DNA from 3 places in the Gordonia phthalatica genome. Region 3 is predicted to be linked to each of the others. Evidence: riboswitches for the same ligand, from Rfam matches in the RefSeq annotation. Region 3 holds a riboswitch; each other region holds the start of a gene.
The links. A riboswitch is a leader RNA that binds a small molecule or an ion and turns the genes downstream of it on or off. The one in region 3 is predicted to bind cobalamin.

Region 1 (4,490 bases), 1.2 Mb from region 3:
AGGTCGGCGACCATCCGGACGGCATCGTCGAGCATCGCGACCACGTGCGGGAAGGCGTCGCGGAAGAAGCCGGAGATGCGGACTGTGACGTCGATCCGGGGGCGGCCGAGTTCCGTCAGCGGCACGACGGTCAGTTCACGGACGCGTCGCGACGCCTCGTCCCACTCCGGTCGGACGCCGAGCAGGGCGAGGACTTCGGCGATGTCGTCGCCAGCGGTCCGCATGGCTGACGTGCCCCACACCGAGAGCCCCACCGAATCGGGGTAGGCACCCTCGTCGTCCAGGTAGCGCGAGATCAGCGACTCGGCCATCGCCTGCCCGGTCTCCCACGCCAGGCGCGACGGGACCGCGCGCGGGTCGACGGTGTAGAAGTTCCGGCCGGTCGGGAGCACGTTGACCAGGCCGCGCAGCGGCGACCCCGAAGGACCCGCGGGGACGAAGCCGCCGTCGAGCGCGTGCAGCAGGGCGTCGAGCTCGTCGACGGTGCTGTTCAGTCGGGGCACCACCTGGGTGGCGGCGAACTCGAGGACCGCCGCGACGGCCGGGTCGTCGTGCAGGCGGGCAGCGTCGGCGGGATCCCAGCCGCGCTTCTCCATCGCTTCGATCAGGTCGCGGGCCTGCGCTTCGAGCTGGTCGATCTGCGGGAGCGGGAGGTCGGCGATGTCGCCGCCGTGGAGCGCGGTCCGCAGTCCCGGCACCGCCCCCTTCTGCCCGCCCCACATCTGTGCGGCGCGCAGGATCGCGAGGACCAGGTTCACCCGCGCCTCGCCGTCGGGCGCCTGCCCGAGAATGTGCAGGCCGTCGCGGATCTGGGCGTCCTTGATCTCGCACAGCCAGCCGTCGACGTGCAGCAGGAAGTCGTCGAAGGCCTCGTCGTCGGGTCGCTCATCGAGGCCGAGGTCGCGGTGCATCTCGGCGGCGTGCATCAGCTGCCAGATCTCGCCGCGGATCGCGGCGAGCTTGCCGGGGTCCATCGCGTTGATGCGGTCGTACTCCTCCAGCAGCCCCTCGAGCCGGGCGATGTCGCCGTATGACTCCGCGCGCGCCATCGGCGGCACCAGGTGGTCGACGATCGTCGCGTGCGCGCGACGCTTGGCCTGTGCGCCCTCGCCGGGATCGTTGACGAGGAACGGGTAGATCAGCGGCAGGTCGGCGATCGCGGCGTCGGTTCCGCATCCCGAGGAGAGGGCTGCGTTCTTGCCCGGCAGCCACTCCATCGAACCGTGTTTGCCGAGGTGGACGACGGCGTGCGCGCCGAATCCGTGCGCCACCCAGCGATAGGCGGCGAGGTAGTGGTGGCTGGGCGCGAGGTCGGGCTCGTGGTAGATCGCGACGGGGTTCTCGCCGAAGCCGCGCGGCGGCTGGATCATGATCACGACGTTCCCGGCCTGCAGGGTGGCGAGGACGATCTCGCCGGCGTCGTTGACGAACAGCTCGCCGGGCGACGGCCCCCACGCCTGCGTCATGCCGTCGCGCAGGTCCTGTGGGAGGTCGGCAGTCCACTCGTCGTAGTCGGCCTTGCTCACGCGCACGTGCGCGTCGGTGAGTTGCGCGGTGGTCAGCCACTCCTCGTCCTGCCCGCCGGCGGCGATGAGCGCGTGGATCAGGGCGTCGCCTGCCGCGGTGTCGTCGCCCGAGGCGTCGGCCTGATCGAGGATGGCCGTGACGTCGTTGCCGTCGCCGAGGTCGTAGCCGAGCGCTCGCATCGCGCGGAGCACGCGGATCGCGCTGACCGGGGTGTCGAGGCCGACGGCGTTGCCGATCCGGGCATGCTTGGTCGGGTAGGCGCTGAGCATGACGGCGATCCGCTTGTCGGCGTTGGCGGTGCGACGCAGCCGGGCGTGGTTCACCGCGATGCCCGCCACCCGCGCGGCGCGTTCGGAGTCGGCGACGTAGTGCGGCAGGCCGTCCTCGTCGATCTCCTTGAACGAGAACGGGACCGTGATGATGCGGCCGTCGAACTCGGGGATCGCCACCTGGCTGGCGTAGTCCATCGGGGTGACGCCGTCGTCGGACGCCGCCCAGTCGGCGCGACTGCTGGTCAGGCACAGTCCCTGCAGGACGGGGATGTCGAGGTCGGCCATCCGCGCGACGTCCCAGGCCTCGTCGTCCTGGCCCGCGCTCGCCGCCGCGGGCGTGCTGCCGCCGGCGGCGAGGACCGTCACCACCACCGCATCGAGGGTGCCGAGTTCGGCGTAGAGGTCGTCCGACGCGGTGCGCAGCGAGCCCGCGAAGATCGGGACGGCGACGGCGTCGCGCGCGTCGATCGCGTCGCAGAGGCCGTGAACGAAGTCGGTGTTCCCGCTGGCGTGGTGGGCGCGGTAGTAGAGGACGCCGACGCGCGGGCCGTCGCCCGCGGACGGTCGTGCGAGGTGTCCCCAGGTCGGGATGGTCTCCGGCGGCTCGAAGCCCTCACCGGTCAACAGGACGGTGTCGCAGAGGAACGCGTGGAGCTGTCGCAGGTTGGCGGGGCCGCCTTCGGTGAGGTACCGGTGGGCGTCGGCGGCGACGCCGGTCGGGACGGTCGACGCCGCCATCAGCTCGGCGTTGGGCGTCTGCTCCCCGCCGAGCACGACGACCGGCTTGCCATGCTCCCGGATCGCGTCGAGCTCGTCGGCGTACTCCTGGACGGAGCCGAGCAGCCGAACCACCGTCAGGTCCGCCTCGGCAGCGGCCTCGCCGAGCTGGGCGACGGTGGCGCGAGACGGGTTGAGCCAGCGGAAGTCGGCACCGCTGGCTCGGGCAGAGATCAGGTCGGTGTCCGACGTCGACAACAGGGCAACGCGCATGGTGAGTTCTCCAAAACCCTCGTGGAACCATTACGCCGTGGCCGGTCTCCTGGCTTCCGCGTCATCGGCGGGCGGTCGACCTTCCCAGACTCGCGTCCAGTGGCCCGTGCACCGTGAAAGTGCACGCGAGGACCGCCTTCCTCGGCGGTTACAGTGGCGAGGGCCGCGCCGGCATCGAACCGGCTTCCCGAACACCACGACTGCGTCAACGGTACCGAATGGCGTTCGTCGGCCCCAGCCCGCGGCTACCTCGATGCGCTCGTACCTCCACCATCAACAGTGTTCGATGTGACCGCGCGGTGGTCACATCGAACACCGTTGATCGTCAGCCGACAATGTCGTCACCCGCGCGGAGGCGGACCCTGGGGCGGGAAGCCCGGACGGGGCGGCGGCGGACCTGCGGGACGCTGGCCGCCGGGGCCGACGGGACCGCGCGGTCCGGGCTGACCGGCGGGAGCGGGGCGCATGGGCGGGCCGGGCGGCATCGGCGGGCGCGGCATCGGGGGCGCGTCGCGGCGGATCGGCTGCTCGGGACGTCGCGCGATCTGCGGGCTCGCCTCGATCATCTCGGTCTTGGCCTCGTCGGCGGGCCCCTCGGACGCCGGTCCGGCATCGGCTGGCTTGGGCGCGGGCGTCGGGACCGGCTTGATCTCGGTCGGCTCCACGCGGTCCTCGTGGTTCGACGGGAGCGGCTTCACCAGGCCGGCGGCGTGCCCGGCCTTGCGGCGCGCCCCCTCCACGGTCGGGGCGGTCGCCACGGCGACGCCGACACGTCGTCGTGCGAAGCTCTCGGGCTTCCCGAACAGGCGCAGGTCCACATCGGGATCGGCGAGGGCGTCCGCGACGCCGGCGAATGCGATCCCCTTGTCCTCGTGCTGCCCGTAGATCACGGCCGACGCGCCGGGACCGCGCGTCGCAGTCGACACCGGCAGACCCAGAACGGCGCGGGCGTGGAGTTCGAACTCCGACAGCCGCTGCGATGCGAGGGTCACCAGGCCGGTGTCGTGCGGGCGGGGGCTGACCTCGGAGAAGTAGACCTCGTCGCCCTTCACGAACAGTTCGACACCGAAGACGCCCCGACCACCGAACTCGCCGCGCCCCATCGCGTTCACGACGCGGGCGGCGATGGAGCGGGAGATGTCGTAGGCGGGCAGGCTCATCGGCTGCGGCTGCCAGCTCTCCACATAGTCGCCGTCCACCTGGCGGTGACCGATCGGCTCGCAGAAATAGGTGGTGAGCGCCCCGGTCGCGGGATCGATCGCGCGGACGGTCAGCAGAGTGATCTCGTAGTCGAACTCGACGAACCCTTCGACGATCACCCGCTCGTTGTCGACGCGGGCGCCGGTCCGTGCGTACTCCCACGCGGCGTCGACGTCGTCCGGTCCCTTCACGACGGACTGCCCCTTGCCCGACGACGACATCACCGGCTTCACCACGCACGGGAACCCGATGCTGCCGACCGCGGTCCGCATCTCCTCCAGCGATCCTGCGAACAGGTACGGCGAGGTCGGGATGCCGAGCTCCTCGTCGACGAGGCGACGGAGCCGTTCGCGATTGAGGGTCGCCGAGACGGCCTTGGCGCTCGGGATCACCTCCGCGATGCCCTCTGCCTCGACGGCTTCGAGGGCCTCGGTGGCGATGGCCTCGATCTCCGGCAGCACGTAGTCCGGGCGGTGCTTCTCGATGACGGCGCGCACCTGC
Region 2 (4,490 bases), 2.0 Mb from region 3:
CCGCGGTTCCTGCACGAAGGCCCGCGCGATCTGCACCCGCTGTCGTTCCCCGCCGGACAACGCGTTGTACTGCGCGTCGAGCAGACTCTCGATCTCGGTGTCGCGGGAGACGGCTCCGATGATCTCCGCGTCCCGCCTGGATCCGGCGCTCCACGACCTCCGGTGCGGCGTCCGACCCAGTTCCAGCACGTCGAGAACGGTGGGGTTCTGGTCGGTGACCGCGGCCTGTTCGACGACGGCGATGCGTTGTGCGACGGCGCGCCGCGGCAGCGCACCGATGGCGACGCCGTCGAGCGACACGGTCCCCCGCGTCGGTCGTCGCAGACCGGCGAGGAGCCGCAGCAGCGACGACTTCCCCGACCCGTTCGGCCCGATCAGCCCGACGATCTCACCGGGCGCCACGTCGATGTTCACCCCCGACAGGATGGTCCGTCGCCCCAGGTCCCAGCCGACCTCGCACGCCTGCAGGTTCATCGACGCCCCTGCCTGATGAGGACCAGCACGAACATCGGCACGCCGACGATCGCGGTGATCACGCCGATCGGGAGTTCGCGCGGCGCGATCACCACGCGCCCCACGACATCCGCCCACACCAGGAACAGCGCTCCCATGATCGCCAGCGTCGGCATCATGACCCGATGCCGCACGCCGACCACCGCCCGGGCCGCGTGCGGCAGCACCAGGCCGACGAACCCGATCGCGCCGGACACGCTGACGATGACCGCCGTCATCAGCGCGGTGACCGTCAGCAGGACCAGCCGGATGCGGGTGACGTCGATGCCGAGGGCCGCGGCCGCGTCGTTCCCGAACGAGAACGCGTCGAGCGCCCCCGCGGTCAGGACGCACACCACGAGCCCGATCGCCGTCGCCGCACCGCAGACGGCCACCTCCGTCCACGACGGCGACGACAGCGAGCCGAGCAACCAGAACAGCACGCTGCGCGTCTGTTCGGCGTCGGCCGACGAGTACACGATGAACGAGGTCAGCGCCGAGAACAGTTGGGTGGCCGCGATGCCCGCGAGCACGACGCGATCGGTGGTGCCGCCCGCGAGCCGGGCCAGCACCAGCACCACGGCGAAGGCGGCGACCGCACCGAGGAAGGCGCCGCCCGCCATGCCGATGACACCGGCACCCACGCCGAGGAGGATCACCGACACCGCGCCCACCGATGCTCCCGACGAGACTCCGAGGACGAACGGGTCGGCGAGTGGATTGCGCAGCAGCGACTGCAGGACGCCACCGCACACCGCGAGTCCGGCGCCGCAAACGGCGGCCAGCACCGACTGCGGCAGGCGCAGTCGCCAGATGATCGACTCATGCAGTTTCGACAGCCCCGAATCGCCGCCGAACACCTCGGCCCGCACCGACCGCACCACGTCCGACAGTCCCAGGCTCGACGGCCCGATGGTGATCGCGAAGCCGATCGACAGCAAGAGCAGCAGCAGACCGCCGAGCCAGAGCCCGGCGACTGCGGCGGGCCGCGTCCGGATCACCGTCACTTGCTCAAACCGAGCTTCGTCAACCCGTCGGCCACGTTCTCGACCCCGTAGGCGGTGCGCAGCGACGGGTTCAGCTCCGCGCCGGCCGCGATGATGTACCGCTTGTTCTTCACCGCATCCATTTCCCGGGTGACCGGGTTGGACTCCAGGAACGCGATCTTCGTGCGCGCCGACTCACCGGACTGGATGTCCCGCGTCAGGTCGCCGATCACCAGGACCTGCGGGTTGCGGGCGGCGACCTCCTCCCAACTGATCTGCGGCCATTCGGCGTGCGTGTCGTCGAAGACGTTGGTGAGGCCGAGCTCGCGGGTGATGACGCCGGGCGCACCGCAGCAACCCGCGATGTACGGCGACTCCGAGTCCGAGAACCAGTACAGGACAGTGGTGCCCTGCGCGTGCGTCGAGGCGGCCGCTGCCCTGATGCGTTCCTTCAGTCCGGCGACGACCTCGGCGGCACGGTCCGCGGTTCCGGTCAGGGCTCCGAGCTGCGTGATCTCCTTGTAGACCAGGTCCATCGTGAACGCGGAGGTGCGGGTCCCGTCGCCGCCGGTGTCGGACTGCTTCCCCTCACAGTCAGAGGGCGCTAGGTAGGTGGGGACGCCGAGCTCGGTGAAGCGTGCGCGGGGCGCGGTGCCGCCCTTGTCGAAAGTGGACGTGAACGAGGCGGTCACCAGGTCCGGCTCTTCGGCGAGCACCGACTCGAACGACGGCCAGTCGTCGGAGATGCGCTTGACCTTCGCGTTCTCGGCCGCGAGCGACGGCAGGATCGGGTCGGTCCATGTGGCGGTGCCCGCCATCCGATCGCCGAGTCCCAGCGACAGCAGCGCTTCGGTGGTCCCCTGGTTCAGGGAGACGATGCGCCGGGGCGGCGCGTCCACGGTGACCGTCTGGCCGCAGTCGACCAGCGATACCGGGTAGCCGGCGACGGCCGGGGTGGTGGACGGGTCGTCGGCCGATCCGCAGCCGACGAGCAGGGCGATGGAACTGGAGAGAGCCGCGGCGCCGATCAGCGCACGGCGAGAGTGGTACTGCATGGTGTCCTTCGGGCCGCGAGCTGTAGAACGCGAAGCTCGTCTGCGATCCCGCGGGGTTCTGGGCCCGCGCGAGCCAGCAGGTCTTCGGACTCGAGGTCTACCGCTGTCGGACGTCTTCCCAGATGCAATCCAGTGACATGTGCCCGGAGCGTCGCTCTCACCGCTGCGCGTCAGTCCCGGATTCCCACCGGATTCCCTACCCGACGAATCGGGTGCGCTGGCGGGGCCATCATATCCGGCGGTCGCGGCCGAGGAGAATCCCGCCCGGTTACTCGCGGGTGCGTTCGCGGTACCACCAGATGCCGAGGATCGCGAACCAGATCGGCAGCACGACGGCCATCATCGTCCACTCTCCTTTGCCCACCATCATTCCGGCGGCGATGATCATCAGCACGCCGCTCAAGATCATGATGAGTTTGGGATTCACGGACGGTCCTTCCGGTGGAGCGTGTCGGGTGCGGTTCGGTGCCCATTAGATCAGCCTCGGTGGGCGGCCGCGTCGTAGACTCTCATCCCATGGCACTGCTTCATCAGGCGACGATCACCCCGACCAAACTCGAACTCGTCACCGAGTACCTCGACAGCGTCCCGTGGGGCGAGGCCGGCGAGGTCGAGATGCTCGGCGGCTACCGGTTCGACGACCCCGACGGCGAAGTGGGCGTCGAGGGACTGCTGGTGGAGCGCGCCGGTCGCCCGCTGCACATCCCGGTCACCTATCGCGCGGCCCCGCTGCCGGGCGCCGACGAGTACCTCATCGCGACGATGAAGCACTCGGTCCTCGGCGACCGCTGGGTGTACGAGGCGGCCGCCGACCCCGTCGCCGTCGACTGCTACACCCGGGCGCTGCGCGGCGAGCAGCCGCAGGCGTCCCTCGAGGTCCGGATGGCCGACGGCACCGTGGTCCCGCGCGACAACCCGATCCGACTCCGCGTGGAGGGCGACGCCGCGACGCAGGCCCTCGCCTTCAGCGACGACCTCAGCTCCCCCGTCTCCGGCAGCGCCCGCCTGATCGCGTCGTGGGACGGCGGCGAAGGGATCGTCGCCGCGCTGCGGTAGCACTCAGACGACGAACCCCCGCAACCGTTCTGACGAACCGTTGCGGGGGTTTCGAGTCGTTGCGGTCAGCAGCCGATCAGCTTGCCGCCGAGGTACTCGACAACCTTGTCGAGGGCGACGCGCTCCTGGCTCATGGTGTCGCGCTCACGGATGGTGACGGCCTGGTCGTCGAGCGTGTCGAAGTCGACGGTGACGCAGAACGGCGTGCCGATCTCGTCCTGGCGGCGGTAGCGCTTGCCGATGCCCTGGGCGTCATCGAAGTCGACGTTCCAGTGCTTGCGGAGCTCGGCGGCGAGGTCGCGGGCCTTCGGCGACAGCTTCTCGTTGCGCGAGAGCGGCAGAACCGCGGCCTTGACCGGCGCGAGGCGGCGATCGAGCTTCAGCATGGTGCGGGTGTCGGTGCCGCCCTTGGCGTTCGGCACCTGCTCCTCGGTGTAGGCGTCGCAGAGGAAGGCCATCATCGACCGGCCGAGGCCGGCTGCGGGCTCGATCACATACGGCGTGTACTTCTCACCGCTGGCCTGATCGAAGTAGATGAGGTCCTCGCCCGACGCCTCACTGTGCGTCTTGAGGTCGTAGTCGGTGCGGTTCGCGACGCCCTCGAGCTCGCCCCACGGGTTGCCGCCGAAGCCGAACTTGTACTCGACATCGACAGTGCGCTTCGAGTAGTGCGACAGCTTCTCGGCCGGGTGCTCGTAGCGGCGCAGGTTCTCGGGGTCGATGCCGAGATCGACGTACCAGTTGTAGCGGGCCTCGAGCCAGTACTCGTGCCACTCCTCGTCCTCGCCGGGCTTGACGAAGAACTCCATCTCCATCTGCTCGAACTCGCGGGTGCGGAAGATGAAGTTGCCGGGCGTGATCTCGTTGCGGAAGCTCTTGCCGATCTGGGCGATGCCGAACG
Region 3 (4,490 bases):
CACGCAGGCGCCCAGCCTGCTGCAGGGCACGACCACCGGTGGCGTCGCGGTGATCAAGGCGACGCCCGCCGCCTACGACTCGTCGGACGTCTCCACACAGCAGTTCTTCGCGACGTCCGACGACGGCACGCAGATCCCCTACTTCGTCATCAAGCGCGACGACGTCGCATCCGGCCCCGCACTGCAGTACGGGTACGGCGGTTTCGAGAACGCGATGACGCCCAGCTACCTCGGCATCGCGGGCCGCAACTGGATCGCCCGCGGCGGCGTGTACGTGATGACGAACATCCGCGGCGGCGGCGAGTACGGACCGGAGTGGCACACGCAGGCGCAGAAGGCCGGCCGCCACCTGGTCTACGAGGACTTCGCCGCCGTGGCACGTGATCTGGTGGCGCGCGGTCTCACGACCACCCCGCAGCTGGCGGCTCAGGGCGGCTCCAACGGGGGCCTGCTGATGGGTGTGATGGCCACCAGCTACCCGGAACTGTTCGGCGCACTGGTGTGCTCGGTCCCGCTCCTGGACATGCGGCGCTATCACCTGCTGCTGGCCGGCGCGTCGTGGATGGCCGAGTACGGCGACCCCGACGATCCGGCGGAGTGGGAGTTCATCTCGCAGTACTCGCCCTATCAACGACTGCGCGCCGGCCTCCCGATGCCCGCGTTCCTGATGACGACCTCCACTCGCGACGACCGCGTGCATCCCGGCCACGCCCGCAAGTTCGTCGCCCGGATGGAGGAGCTCGGCTATCCGGTCCGCTACTACGAGAACATCGAGGGCGGGCACGGCGGCGCCGCCGACAACCGGCAGGCGGCGTTCAAGTCGGCGCTGAGCTACGAGTTCCTGTGGCGGACCATCGGCAGCGTCGACCCCAACTGACGGAGGCGGTGCGGCAGGCCGGTCGACGTCGGCGACCGGCCTGCCGCGCACGATCGGGTACATCGCGAACCCGATCAGCAGCGCGATCGCGTGGCCGACGTCGGTGAAGGTCACCGGATCCACGATCACCGGCGGCGCGAACGAGACCAGGCAGCCCGCGAGGTAGATCCACCGCCAGGGTCGCGGAATCCGATACGCGAGCACCCCGATCACCGCTGCCATGAAGTAGCTGACGCCGACGTCGACGATGGTCGCGAGGTCGGCGGGCGCACGGCCGTCGACGATCGCGGCGCCGACGAGACCCTGGCTGAGGATCGACGCGAGAACGTGTCCGCCCAGGCCCACGACCAGGAACCGCCACCAGCCGAGCCACCGTTCGGCGACGCCGAGGAAGACGGTGAAGCCCACGACGTAGGGCAGCCAGTAGGCGCCGTCGAGCCAGAACAGGCTCCCGACGAGCGCCCGGATCGGATGATGCTGCAAGTTGGCCAGGTTGGTGGAGCGGCGATCCAGGATGCGGTCGAGCCGCTCCGGCGGCAGGGTGTGCTGTGCGATCGTCGTCGCGAGCAGGAGCGTCAGCCACGAGTAGGTGATCGGCGCGCTGCGGATCCAACGGCCCACCGCCGCGGCGGCACGGCGCACCCATCCTGCTCTGCTCGAACCCGTGGCGCCGGTCACCGTCTCACGGTACGCCGATCCGGGCCGATCGGACGGTCCGCGCTGCGTGTTAGATTTGCCTGGTCATCCAGCGATGACATGCGAGGAAGCCGGTGCGATTCCGGCACGGTCCCGCCACTGTGATCTGCTCCCCGCGAAGCAGCAGTCAGACACTCGCGCATCGCTGATCCCCGGCCCGGGGCGGAGTCACCCCAGGGAGGAAATACCGACATGCGCGCCCCACGTCTGAAGGTCCTGCTCGCCACCGCGGCGGTCCTCGTCCCGCTCGTGGCCACCGGCTGCTCCAGCAGCACGTCCACCGACGCCGGCGCCTCCCGCGACTGCATCACGGACTTCGACGCGTCGAAGGACTACTTCCCCGACAAGTCGACGATCGAGGACGCCACCGGCTTCACCATCGACTATCACCGCTCGTACCAGGTGGTGACGGTCGCCGAGCCGTATCCCGGTGCCGAGCCCGCCAAGTACGTGCTGGTCCGGTGCGGTGCCCCGACGCCGAAGCTGACCGGCGACCTCGCCGGTGCGCCGACCGTCCAGACGCCGATCCGGAGCATGTACTCGGGCTCCACCACACAGCTGCCGTCGATGGCCGCACTCGATCGAGTCGACGTGGTGACCGGTGTCGCCAACGCCGACTACGTCTCGAATCAGCAGGTCCGCGACCGGATCAGCGAGGGCAAGGTCCGCGGCTACGCCGACGGCACCACCGTCAAGACCGAGGACGTCATCACCGGCCACCCCGACGTCCTGGTCTCCGCGGGCTTCGACGACCCCGCCTACGCCAAGATCGCGAAGGCCGGGATCCCGGTCCTGGCCGACGCCGACTGGCTGGAGCAGAGTCCCCTCGGGCGCGCCGAATGGATCAAGTTCTTCGCCGCCCTGACCGGCACCGAGAAGAAGGCCGCCGACACCTACTCCGGCATCAAGAAGGGCTACCTGGAGGTCGCCGAGAAGGTGAAGGGTGCGCCGAAGGTCGACGTCCTGCAGGGCAGTGTCTTCTCCGGCAAGTGGACCCGCCCGGGCGGCGCCAGCTATTCGAGCAACCTGGTCGAGGCGGCCGGCGGCACCAGCCCGTGGGCCGACGACACCTCCACCGGCAGCCTCGAACTGAGCCTGGAGACGGTGATCGCCCGCCAGTCCGGCGCCACCGTGTGGATCATCAACAACGCCGACATCAACACTCTGAAGGCGTTGTTCGCCGAGGAGCCTCGCTACCGCGCGTTCACCAAGGCCACCAGTAACGTGTGGAACTCCACCAAGGCCGTCAGCCCGAGCGGCGCCAACGACTTCTGGGAGCGCGGCGTGCTGCGCCCCGACCTGGTCCTCGGCGACCTCGCGGCCCTGATCCATCCCGAGCTGTACCCGAGCCACCAGTTCGTGTTCTACCAGCGCCTGTCCTGATCTCATGACGGTCGTGAGCGGGAGGAACCCCGCGCGGACAGCCCTGTTGCTGTCCGCGCTACTGATCGCGTGTGTCGTCAGCGTCGCGATCGCCATCGCGGTCGGCTCCGAGTGGATCCCCCTGCACGACGTCGTGTCCATCCTCGCGGGTGGCCACTCCGCCGATCCCGGCTGGGACTTCATCGTCCGCGAGGTCCGCCTCCCCCGCGTCGTGACGGCACTCCTCGCCGGCGCCGCGCTCTCGGTCGCCGGACTGCAGATGCAGACGCTGTTCCGCAATGCGCTCGCCGACCCGTACGTCCTCGGCGCCAACTCGGGCGCGAGCCTCGGCGTCGCCGTGGTCGTGATGGCGTCGGGCGCGTCGTGGGCGGGGTTCACCAGCGGTCTCGCGGGCGGCAGTCGGACGGTCACCGTGCTCGCCGCCGCACTCGGCGCGGCCGTCGTGCTCGGCGTCGTCCTGATCATGGCGCACTGGGTGCGCAACGCGGTGGTCCTGCTGCTGGTGGGTGTGATGGTCGGCGCCGTCACCGCATCGATGGTGTCGGTGCTGATCGTGTACGCCAGCACCCCAGAGTCCGTGCAGCAGTTCCTGAAGTGGGGCATGGGCAGTTTCAGCAACACCGTCTGGTCGGACATGTGGGTGTTCATTCCCCTCGTCGCCGGCACCGCGGTGCTCTGCTTCGCGACGGCCCGCTCGCTCAACGCCCTCCTGCTCGGCGAGAACTACGCGCGGTCGATGGGGGTCGACCTGCGCTGGGCACGGACCCTCACGCTCGCGTCGTCGGCCCTGATGACCGGCGTGGTGACCGCCTACTGCGGGCCGATCGGCTTCCTCGGTCTGGTGGTCCCGCACCTCACGCGCGGACTGTTCCGGTCGTCGAATCACCGCACCCTGATCCCCGGCTGCGTGGTGGTCGGCGCCCTGCTGGCGCTGTGGTGCTCCATCCTCAGCGAGCTGCCGGGCAACGATCATTCACTGCCGCTCAACGCCGTCACCGCCATCATCGGCGCCCCGATCGTGATCACCGTCCTGGTCCGCGGCCGGGTGGGAGGAGCCGTATGAGCGCCCCGTCGCACGTCTCGGCCACCGGACTCATCCTGTCCGACGTGGAGATCGGCTACCGCGGCCGGCACGGCGCCACCGTCGCCTCCGGGATCACCGCGCAGGCCAGGCCCGGCGAGCTGACCGCGCTCATCGGGCCCAACGGAGCGGGCAAGTCGACGCTGCTGCGGACCATCTGCGGGCTTCAGCCGTCGCTCGGAGGTCGGGTGGAGCTGTCCGACGGCACGTCGGTGGAGAGGCTGGGACGCACCGCGCTGGCCCGTCGGGTCGCGGTCGTCACCACCGACAGCGTCGACCCCGGGCGACTCTCAGCACGCGAGGTGGTCGGCCTCGGCCGCACGCCCTACTTGGCGATGACCGGGAAGATGAGCGCGGCGGATCACCGGATCGTCGAGGAGTCCATCGACGCGGTGGCCGGGCAGTCCCTCGCTGCCCGACCGTTCATCGACCTTTCCGACGGGGAGAAGCAGC

Region 1: another riboswitch for cobalamin. It lies ahead of ACH46_RS17975 (cobaltochelatase subunit CobN); the one in region 3 lies ahead of ACH46_RS02550 (ABC transporter substrate-binding protein).
Region 2: another riboswitch for cobalamin. It lies ahead of ACH46_RS13645 (ABC transporter substrate-binding protein); the one in region 3 lies ahead of ACH46_RS02550 (ABC transporter substrate-binding protein).

What each region holds. Positions count from the first base shown of each region.
Region 1 covers NZ_CP011853.1:3,811,239-3,815,728, forward strand. Annotated here, with positions in the region: gene ACH46_RS17975 (cobaltochelatase subunit CobN) at 1-2,789, opposite strand, end outside; cobalamin riboswitch at 2,812-3,003, opposite strand; gene purT (formate-dependent phosphoribosylglycinamide formyltransferase) at 3,131-4,490, opposite strand, start outside.
Region 2 covers NZ_CP011853.1:2,941,430-2,945,919, forward strand. Annotated here, with positions in the region: gene ACH46_RS13635 (ABC transporter ATP-binding protein) at 1-474, opposite strand, end outside; gene ACH46_RS13640 (FecCD family ABC transporter permease) at 471-1,490, opposite strand; gene ACH46_RS13645 (ABC transporter substrate-binding protein) at 1,496-2,533, opposite strand; cobalamin riboswitch at 2,592-2,770, opposite strand; gene ACH46_RS21485 (hypothetical protein) at 2,802-2,960, opposite strand; gene ACH46_RS13650 (maltokinase N-terminal cap-like domain-containing protein) at 3,050-3,589, shown strand; gene ACH46_RS13655 (glycine--tRNA ligase) at 3,655-4,490, opposite strand, start outside.
Region 3 covers NZ_CP011853.1:549,467-553,956, reverse strand. Annotated here, with positions in the region: gene ACH46_RS02555 (prolyl oligopeptidase family serine peptidase) at 1-877, shown strand, start outside; partial or broken gene ACH46_RS21840 (rhomboid-like protein) at 974-1,498, opposite strand; cobalamin riboswitch at 1,596-1,730, shown strand; gene ACH46_RS02550 (ABC transporter substrate-binding protein) at 1,766-2,956, shown strand; gene ACH46_RS02545 (iron ABC transporter permease) at 2,961-4,019, shown strand; gene ACH46_RS02540 (ABC transporter ATP-binding protein) at 4,016-4,490, shown strand, end outside.